2 regions of the Lysobacter sp. 2RAF19 genome follow, and region 2 is predicted to be linked to the other one. Evidence: riboswitches for the same ligand, from Rfam matches in the RefSeq annotation. Region 2 holds a riboswitch; the other holds the start of a gene.

What was found. Region 2 has a riboswitch for cobalamin ahead of AB4059_RS06965 (ribonucleoside-diphosphate reductase subunit alpha). Riboswitches for the same ligand answer to the same signal wherever they lie in the genome.
Region 1: linked by a shared signal. The riboswitch ahead of btuB (TonB-dependent vitamin B12 receptor) and the one ahead of AB4059_RS06965 (ribonucleoside-diphosphate reductase subunit alpha) in region 2 are both predicted to bind cobalamin.

The regions. Positions count from the first base shown of each region.
Region 1 is NZ_JBFRGO010000004.1:158,752-163,611, reverse strand. Features, by position in the region: gene AB4059_RS14825 (efflux RND transporter periplasmic adaptor subunit) at 1-617, opposite strand, end outside; gene bioD (dethiobiotin synthase) at 751-1,443, opposite strand; gene AB4059_RS14815 (GAF domain-containing protein) at 1,505-1,987, shown strand; gene AB4059_RS14810 (TfoX/Sxy family protein) at 1,984-2,361, shown strand; cobalamin riboswitch at 2,396-2,628, shown strand; gene btuB (TonB-dependent vitamin B12 receptor) at 2,752-4,638, shown strand; gene AB4059_RS14800 (S8 family peptidase) at 4,708-4,860, opposite strand, start outside.
Region 2 is NZ_JBFRGO010000002.1:25,186-30,045, forward strand. Features, by position in the region: gene AB4059_RS06965 (ribonucleoside-diphosphate reductase subunit alpha) at 1-1,325, opposite strand, end outside; cobalamin riboswitch at 1,511-1,721, opposite strand; gene AB4059_RS06970 (potassium/proton antiporter) at 1,812-3,551, shown strand; gene AB4059_RS06975 (putative peptide maturation dehydrogenase) at 3,534-4,718, opposite strand; gene AB4059_RS06980 (NHLP-related RiPP peptide) at 4,828-4,860, shown strand, end outside.

The sequences.
Region 1 (4,860 bases), on a different contig from region 2:
AGCGTGGCGTCGGCCTGGCCGACGAGCGCGCCTTCGGTCACTTGCTGCTTGCCGGCGCGGCCGTTGATCGGCGAACGCACCGAGGCATAGCCCAGGTTGATGCGTGCCGCTGCGACCGACGCCTTCGCCGACTGCAACGCGGCGGAGGCCGAGCGTTCGGCGGCGAGCGCATTGTCCAGATCGGATTGCGAAATGAATTTCTGCGGCGCGAGGTTGCGCGCGCGCGAGGCGGCGGCGCGGGCGTTGGCGTAGTTGGCTTCGGCGGAGGCCTGCGATGCGACGGCCTGTCCGAGCGCGGCCTGCAGCGGCGCAGGATCGATGACGAACAGCAGCTGGCCTTCCTTCACGTCGCTGCCTTCTTCGTACACGCGGCGCTGCAGCACGCCGGGCACGCGCGCACGCACGTCGGCGCTGCGATACGCGGCCAGGCGGCCGACGAGGTCCTTCACCAGCGGCACGGAGGCCGGACGCACGGTGACCACGCCGACTTCCGGCGGAGGCATGTTGCCGCCCGCTGCATTCGCGTCGTCCTTGCCGCACGCGGCGACCAGGATCGTGAGTGCGAGCACGCCCGCGATGCGGGCGTTCGTGGCGTTGCTTCCAAGCTTGCGGGCCATGCGCGGTGCCTCTTCTTCCGTTTTCTGTACGCGAGAGTTTACCTTGCGCGCCGGGGCACGGAACCCCTGTCGTTCGTCACCCGTCCGCGCGGAACAATCCGAATTGGTTGCGAATGCAACCGCGCGGCGGCCTTCAACGCGCGATCGGCGGCCACTGCAGGTGTTTCGACATGCGGGCGGGCACGGGCACCGTCACATGCGGCAGCACGCCCCAGCACGGCGCGGGCAGGCGCGCGGCGAGCAGCGCGAGATTGTCCTGCGCGCGCGCCATGTCGGGGTCGATCGCGGTTCCGATCCATCCCGCGAGGCGGCAGCCATCGGCGGCGATGGCGCGCGCCGTGAGGTAGGCATGGTTCAGGCAACCCAGCCGCAGACCGACGACGAGCACGACGGGAAGCTCGAGCGCGCGCACCAGATCGGCCTGCATCAGCTCGGTCGCGAGCGGCGCCATCCATCCGCCGACGCCTTCGACGACGACGCAGTCGGCTTGCGCGCGCAACCGTTCGTGCGCATCGAGGATCGGTTGCAGCGTCACGGTGATGCCCGCATCGCGCGCGGCGAGTTCGGGCGCGAGCGGATGCTCGAGCGCGAAGGGATTGATGTCTTCGTAAGGCACCGCGAACGCACTCGCGTGTTGCAACGCCAGTGCGTCTTCGTTGCGCCACGCACCGTCGATGCGTTCGCAGCCGCTCGCCAACGGCTTCATGCCGACCGCACGCACGCCCGCATCGCGCATCGCGTGAAGCAACGCGGTACTCGCGAGCGTCTTGCCAACGCCGGTGTCGGTGCCGGTGACGAATACGCCGTTCACAGGAGGCCCCTTCATCGCGACGCAGCGTCGCGGCCACGGCGCCATGGTAACGCCGTCGCGCTGGTAGACTCCGGGGATGTTCACCGCCTCCACGCTGTCCGGCAGCAAGCCGGAGCGATACGCCCAGCTCGCCGAACAGGCGCGCGCCCTGCTCCACGGCGAGCCCGACCGCATCGCGAATGCGGCCAATCTCTCGGCGCTGGTCTACCACGCGCTGCCGCAGCTGAACTGGGCCGGTTTCTATTTCTTCGACGGCACCGAACTGGTCGTCGGCCCCTTCCAGGGGCTGCCCGCGTGCGTGCGCATTCCGCTCGACAAGGGCGTGTGCGGCGCGGCGGCGAGCACGCGCAAGACCCAACTCGTCGAAGACGTGCACGCATTCCCCGGCCACATCGCCTGCGATGCGGCCTCGCGTTCGGAACTGGTGGTACCGCTGGTCCGCAACGGCACGCTCGTCGGCGTTTTGGACCTCGACAGTCCGGTTCCCGCGCGTTTCGACGTTGAAGATCAACAGGGGATCGAAGCGATTGCCCGCCTGTTCGAGGAATCCTTGGGTTGAGCACCGCCAAGCTGCGCAACATCGGTCCGAAATCCGCCGCCTGGCTGCGCCAGGTGGGCCTGCGCTCGCGCGAGGATCTCGAAGCGGTGGGCGCGGTCGATGCGTTCATGCGGGTCAAGCGCGCCGGCTTCCGGCCGAGCCTCAACCTGCTCTACGCACTGGAAGGCGCGTTGCTCGATTGCCACTGGCAGGAAGTGCCTGAAGCGCGTCGCAGCGAACTGGTGAATGCCGCCGAGGCTGCCACGGCCCTGCTGCCGCCGCCGCGCAACCGCCCGGCCGCATCGCCCGTCACCACCACGCAGATGGCCGATACCGAAGACGCCGCGCCGGCCTTCAATCTGTTCGACGAGCCCGCCGGGCACGAAGCGGACTGACACGCGGTCCTTCCGCGCCCGCGGCACCACGGTTACACTCCCCGCCGCTTGAGGTGACCCGCGGACGCTCGTCCAAGGGTTGAAACGGGAAGCCGGTGCCCGATCGCATTGCGCGATCGCATTCCGGCGCTGCCCCCGCAACGGTAAGCACGCAAGGCCAACGCATCCGCCACTGTGCACGCGCACGGGAAGGCGCCGCGGCCGGGTCGCCCTTCGCACGGCGACCAGCGCGCAAGCCCGGAGACCGGCCTCGATGCAGACCTGGTTGCGATGCGGAGGGCATCGCGGCGGCAGCGCCGTCGCACGCGCCTCCGCTGTGTTTCCCCTCTCCATGACGCGACTCCTTGCGAACCCAAGGCGCGCGGGCGTGCGCGCCGGAGACTCCAATCCATGTCACGCAACACCCTCGCCGCCGCCGTCGCGGTGGCTCTGCTGTCCCTGCCTGCATTCGCGCTCGCGCAATCGGACGATGCGCAACGCCTCGACACGGTGCTCGTCACCGGCACGCGCACCGCGGTGACCGTCGATGAGTCCTTGTCCGCCGTCGAAGTCATCGATCGCGCCGAAATCGAACGCACGCAGGCGCAGTCCGTGCAGGACCTGCTGCGTGGCCGCGCAGGCATCAACCTCGTCAACCAGGGCGGCGCGGGCAAACTCACCACGTTGTTCCTGCGTGGCACCGAATCGGACCAGACGCTGTTCCTGATCGACGGCGTGCGCGTGGGCTCCTCCACCTCGGGCCTCACCGCGCTGCAGGATTTGCCGGTCGAACTGATCGAGCGCATCGAAATCGTGCGCGGCCCGCGCTCGAGCCTCTATGGCTCCGATGCGATCGGCGGCGTCATCCAGATTTTCACCCGCCAGCCGAAGAACGGCGGCGTGCGTCCGCGTTTCAAGCTCGGCGCCGGCAGCAACGATCTGCGCGAATTGAGCGCGGGCCTCGACATCGGATTCGACCGCGCGTGGTTCGGCGCCGATTACAGCCACCAGTCAACGGAAGGCCACAACTCCTGCACCGGCGCGACGACGCCGGAGTTCGCCGGTTGCTTCATGGACACGCCCGATCCGGACGACGATGGTTACGAAAGCAACGCGGTGTCCGTGCGCGCGGGCGTGCGCCCCGTCGATGGCCTGACCATCGACATGCATGCGCTGCGCAACGAAGGCCGCAACGAAATCGACGCCGACCCGATGTTCGGCTTGGGCGACGTGTCGAACACCACGCAGCAGGTGGTCGGCGGCAAGGCGCGTTGGGAAGTCGGGCCCGCGACGCTCATGCTGACCGGCGGCAGCAACCTGGATCGTTCGCTGCAGACGCGCGACGACGCGTTCACCGACTTCTTCGAAAGCCGGCGCGACAGCGCTTCGTTCCAGGCGGACTTCAAGGTGGCCGACAAGCAGCTGGCGACGGTCGGTTACGACTGGCAGCGCGACAAGGCCTTCGCGAAGGATCTGTTCGGCACGCTGGTGTCGCCGGAAGACGGCGCGCTGCGCCAGGATCGCGCGGTGTTCGCGCAATACCAGGCTGCCTTCGGTGCGCAGGACGTGCAGGCGAGCGTGCGTCGCGACGACAACGAACAATTCGGCGGCCACACGACCGGCAGCCTGGCGTGGGGCATGGACCTGGGTGCGGGCTTCCGCCTCACCGCGAATGCGGGCACCGCGTTCAAGGCGCCGACGTTCAACGAACTGTATTTCCCGTTCTACGGCAATCCGGACTTGCTGCCGGAGACCTCGGACACGTTCGAGGTCGGCGTCGGCCAGCGCCGTGCGACCTGGCATTGGGACGTGCACGCGTACCAGACGCGCGTCGACGATCTGATCGTTTACGACTCCAGCATCTTCGTCGCGAACAACCTGGAGCAGGCGCGCATCCGCGGCGGCGAGTTGACCGGCGGATTCTCGCTCGATGCCTGGAACTTCAGCGGCGCGGCGAGCTACGTGGATCCGCGGAACCGCAGCAACGGCGACAACTTCGACAAGGTGTTGCCGCGTCGCGCGCGTTCGAGCGGGCGCGTGGATGTCGATCGCGCGTTCGGCGATTTCTCGGTGGGCGCCACATGGATGGCCGAAGGGCGTCGCTTCGAGAACGTCGCCAATTCGCTGGAACTGGGCGGATATTCGACGTTCGACCTGCGCGCGCAATGGGCGATCACGCAAACCTGGACCCTGCAGGCGCGCGCGAGCAACGTGTTCGACCACGACTACGAAACGGCCGCGTATTACCCGCAGCCGGGCCGCGAGTTCGGCGTTACGGTGCGCTACTCGGCGAAGTGATGGGCATTTCGATCACCTGACGTGCGGCGGGCGGGGCGCGCCGGTCTTGCGACCGACGCGCCCGCCGATTCATTCCACCGTGGCGCGCAACTGCATTCCACTGAATCCCTTCGCCCCATGCGCGGCGACGTAATATGCGCCCGCCGCCGGCGCATCGATGACGACGATGCCGTTGTTGCCCGGGCGCACGGAGTGCACGTCGTGCATCGCGGGTGAGGCGTG
Region 2 (4,860 bases):
AGCGTCTGGTTGCTCGCGCGGTTGCACTTGTCCTTGAAGGTCATCCAGCCATTGCCGGTCTGCGCGAGCGAACGCATCATCCGCGCGTACAACTCGCGGGCGCGGATCGTGCGCGTCGCCTTGCCCTGCGTTTCGGCCTGTTCGTAAGCACGTTCGAACGCATCGCCATACAGGTCGACGAACTCCGGCACCACGCGCGGATCGAACAGCGACCAGTCCGCATCCGCCTCCACGCGCCGCATGAACAGGTCCGGCACCCAATTGGCGATATTGAGATTGTGCGTGCGGCGCGCTTCGTCGCCGGTGTTGTCGCGCAGCTCGAGGAATTCCTCGACATCGGCGTGCCACGGCTCGAGATACACGCAGGCCGCGCCCTTGCGCTTGCCGCCTTGGTTCACGGCGGCGACGGATGCATCCAACGTCTTGAGCCACGGCACGATGCCGTTGGAATGCCCGTTGGTCGACTTGATCAGCGAACCGCGCGAACGCACGCGCGTGAAGCTCACGCCGATGCCGCCGCTGAATTTCGACAATTGCGCGATGTCGCCATAGCGTTGGTAGATCGACTCCAGCGAGTCCTGTGGGGAATCGAGCAGGAAGCACGAGGACAACTGCTCGTGGTTGGTGCCGCTGTTGAACAGCGTCGGCGACGAGGGCAGGTAATCCAGGTGCGCCATCGCGCGATACAGCGCGAGCGCGCCGGGCACGTCTTCGCCGAGCGCGCAGGCGATGCGCAGGAAGAATTGCTGCGGTGTTTCGATCGCTTTGCGCGTGCGCGGATGGCGCAACAAGTAACGGTCGTACAGCGTGCGCAGGCCGAAATAGTCGAAGCCCTGGTCGAGCAACGGGTCGATGGCGTCGTTGAGTTTGCGCGCATTGGCCTGCACGAATTCCAGCAGGCGGTCGTTGATCAGGCCCACTTCGTGCCCGCGCGCGATGGATTGCGAGAACGCGTGGATTTCCTGGCCCGCGACTTCCTTGGCGATCACCGCCGACAGCAGGCGCGCGGCCAGGCGCCCGTATTCGGGTTCTTCGGCGGTGAGCAGCGCGGCGGTGCGGATGGAGAGTTCGTCGAGCTCGCGCGTGGTCGCGCCGTCGTAGAGGCCGGAGATCGTGCGCGTGGCCACGCGCATCGGTTCCACCGAATGCAGGCCTTCGGCCGCGCGCGTCACCGCACGCACGATCTTGTTGAGGTCGACGGCTTCGGACGCACCGTTGCGCTTGGTGACGCGCATGGTGGTGGCGGTGGGCGGCGGCGTGAGATCGAATGCGGGTGCGACGGCGGCGGGCGCGACGGCCGATTCGGCGAGCGTGTCGTGTGACATGGGTGGCTCCGTGATGGCGCACCGGTGCCGATCGCTCCCTCGGCGATCGACAGTCGGACTCGGAACCACACGATGGGAAGGCGGCGTCGCAGCGATCGAGACACGCGCGCGAAAAAACGCGGCGGCCGGCCCCTGCGTCACCAGCCATCTCCCCCCGGAGATTCCGCGGCCGGCACCGCGCGGCGTGCATCGCGCGGTTGTCGGCAGGTCTTCGGGCTCGTGGACACGGTGCGCATGGAGCCGCACCACCTACTCGTCGCCGCTTCCCGGGGCCACCGCCCCAGTGCGTGCGCGACTTCGTTTCCACCTACCGCTGCGGGGCAGCGCCGGAGTTGGACCGGCTTCCCTTTTCATCCGCGAACCTTCGCCCGCGGAACCGACGACCACAAGATATCGCGCTTGGCGAGGTTGTCAATCGACGATGTTGGGGTCCGGCGGCAAGCGACCGCGACCGCTACACTCGTCGCCAGCCGACAAGGAGTCCGCTTGGAGCACCTGCACGCCATCGACCTGCGCCTGCTTTTCGGCGCGCTCCTCATCCTGGCGGGCATCGCTTCGTCGTTGCTCGCGCGCCGGTTCGGTGCCCCCTTGCTGCTGGTGTTCCTGTTGCTCGGCCTGGTGCTCGGCGAAGACGGGCCGGGCGGCATCAAGTATTCGGACCTGGGCTTCACGTATCTGGTCGGCTCGCTCGCGCTTGCGGTGATCCTGTTCGATGGCGGCCTGCGCACGCGCGCGGCGCAGGTGCGCGGCAGCGTGGTGCCCTCGGTGGTGCTCGCGACCGCCGGCGTGGTGATCACCGCCGCGCTCACCGCCGTCGCCGCGGTGTATCTGTTGCATCTGCCGTGGTTGGAAGCCTTGCTGCTCGGCGTCGTCGTGTCTTCGACCGACGCGGCCGCGGTGTTCTTCCTGTTGCGCGCGGGCGGCCTGCATCTCGAACGCCGCGTCAACGCAACGCTCGAACTCGAATCGGGCAGCAACGATCCGATGGCGGTCTTCCTCACGCTCGCGATGACGACGTGGATCGCCGGCACCGGCACGCACGATCCCTGGATGCTCTCGCTGCAACTGGGATGGGCAATCGCCGCGGGCCTGGTCGCCGGTTATCTCGGCGGGCGCCTGATGGTGTGGACGCTCAACACCTTCGAACTTCCACCGGGCCTGCATCCTTGGCTCGCGCTCGCCGGCGCGGTCGCGTTGTTCTCGATCACCAACCTGTTCCGCGGCAGTGGTTATCTCGCGGTGTACCTGGCGGGCATCGTCGTCGCCAACCGCCCGATGCGCGCGCGCAACGAAGTGCTGTCCGTGCAGGATGCGGCCACGTGGTTCGCGCAGTTGGTGATGTTCCTGTTGCTCGGCCTGCTGGCAACGCCGCACAAGTTGTTCGAAGTGTTGTGGCCCGCGCTCGGCGTCGCCGCCTTCCTGATGTTCGTTGCGCGGCCGGCCGCGGTGGTCGCGTGCCTGGCGCCCTTCGGGTATCGCCGGCAGGAAATCGCCTTCATTGCGTGGACGGGCTTGCGCGGCGCGGTCGGCATCTTCCTCGCATCGATTCCGCTGCTCGCAGGTTTGCCGAACGCGACGATCTATTTCAACGTCGCCTTCGTGGTCGTGTTCGTCTCGTTGATCGTGCAGGGCTGGTCGCTGGGACGCGCGGCGCACCGGTTCGAAGTCGCCGTACCGCGCGCGGACCCGAATACGCGCCGCATCCAGCTCGACCTCCCCGGCCAGCTCGAATACGACATGGTCGGCTATCGCATCGCCGCGGGAAGCGCCGTGCTGCGCGGCGCCGCCCTGCCCGGCCGCGTGCGCCTGGCGATGGTCGTGCGCGAAGGCCGCGTGCTGTTGCCCGACGACGCAGGCACCCTGCTCGCGAACGACTACGCGTACGTGCTCGCACCCACGGGCCAGGCACCGCGCCTGGATTGGCTGTTCGCCGAAGGCCGCGATGCACGCGCCGCCGAGCAGGACCTGTTCGGCAGCTTCACCTTGCCCGGCGATGCGCCGCTCGGCGAAATCGCATCGTTCTATGGTTTGCAGATCCCGGCGCGCTTCAGCGACGCAACCGCGGCGCAGTTGTTCGATGAACGCTTCGACGAGCAACCGCAGGTCGGCGACAAGCTTGCGCTCGGGAAAGCGGTGCTGGTCGTGCGCGCGTTGAAGGATGAGCGCGTGGCGAAGGTGGGGTTGAAGTTCGCGGGGGTTGGGGAGCGGTTACTCGGCGGGCGGTGATTCGCGCGGCCAGGCCTTGCGGTTCGGATCCAGCTCCGCGGTCGTCATCGCTTCGGCACGCAGACCGAATCCGCACACCGCCAACGGGCCTTCGATGTAGTGCACCAGCCCGAAGGCCTCTTCGATCTGGACTTCGTTGATCGCGGCTGTGATGCAGGCGCCCAGGCCGAGCTCGATCGCGCTGAGAAACAGCGTCTGCGACAAATGTCCGACATCGAGGATCGTCACCCGATAGGCCTTCGGGTGATTGCGGTATTTCCAGAAGTTGCGCTCGAACCGCGGCGCGAGCACGACGAGCACGTGCGCATCGGCGAACCATTGCTGCCCGCCCACCGCGTGCGACGCCAGTTGCGCGAGATCCTCGACAGGCGGCAGTGGTTGCAGCGCGTGGTCGCCCGGGCGGTAGTGATACAGGCCCGGCGCGATGCCCTCGACGTTCTGCACGATCAGATAGGCCTCGGTCGGATGCATCGCGCCGCCCGATGGGCTCGTGCGCTTGATGACCGAGAAGTCGTCGGTGGCCTGCACTTGCCCACGCGCGCCGAAGACGCGTTCGAGCACGTTGGCGAACTGCGCCTGTGGCAATGCGCGGGTCGTGTCGAAGTTGCGGCAGGTACTGCGCAGATCGAGGAGTTCGTCGAAGGCGGTGGGCGCGGCGCGCGCCAATGCGATGCGCGCCTCGGGCGGTCCGCGATCATGGAAGGTCGGCGGTGGCGGCCCGTACGCGGCGCGCAGGCCGGATGCGGTATCCACGCCCGCGTCGGCGATCTCCTGGACCGTGTCGATCCCCGACCAACGCGACGCTGCGTGCGACACTGCGGACAGCCCATGCCAATGCTGTTCCCGGAAGCGTGCGTCACCTTCGCGATGCGCCGCATCGCGTGGATCGTCGGTGACGACCAGGCCCTTCGCGATCAACACGTCGACGACCCCTGCCCCATGCGCGCCGATGAGTTCGGCGATTTCGACCCATTTTTCCGAACCGATGCCACCGACGACCTGCGCGAAGTCCGCGTCGATTTCCACCGGTTGCGGAAGGTGCGGCGCGTGCGCAAACCACTGCAAGGCCCGCACGACGCCCGTGCCGCCGCGCAGCAGATCGTCGAACTCGAAGAGCGCCACGTTCCTCGGCTCGAGCCACAGCACACCGCAACGCCTTGCCCGCATGTCCGCTCCCCGATCGAAGCTGGGACCTTAGGGTTGAGGGCCGGTGCTTGCAACCAACACCATTTGAACGTTAGGTTTCCGGGGTTTCCATCACACTGGGGAGTGCGATATGGCGGGCAAGGGACCAAAGCTGGACCACAAG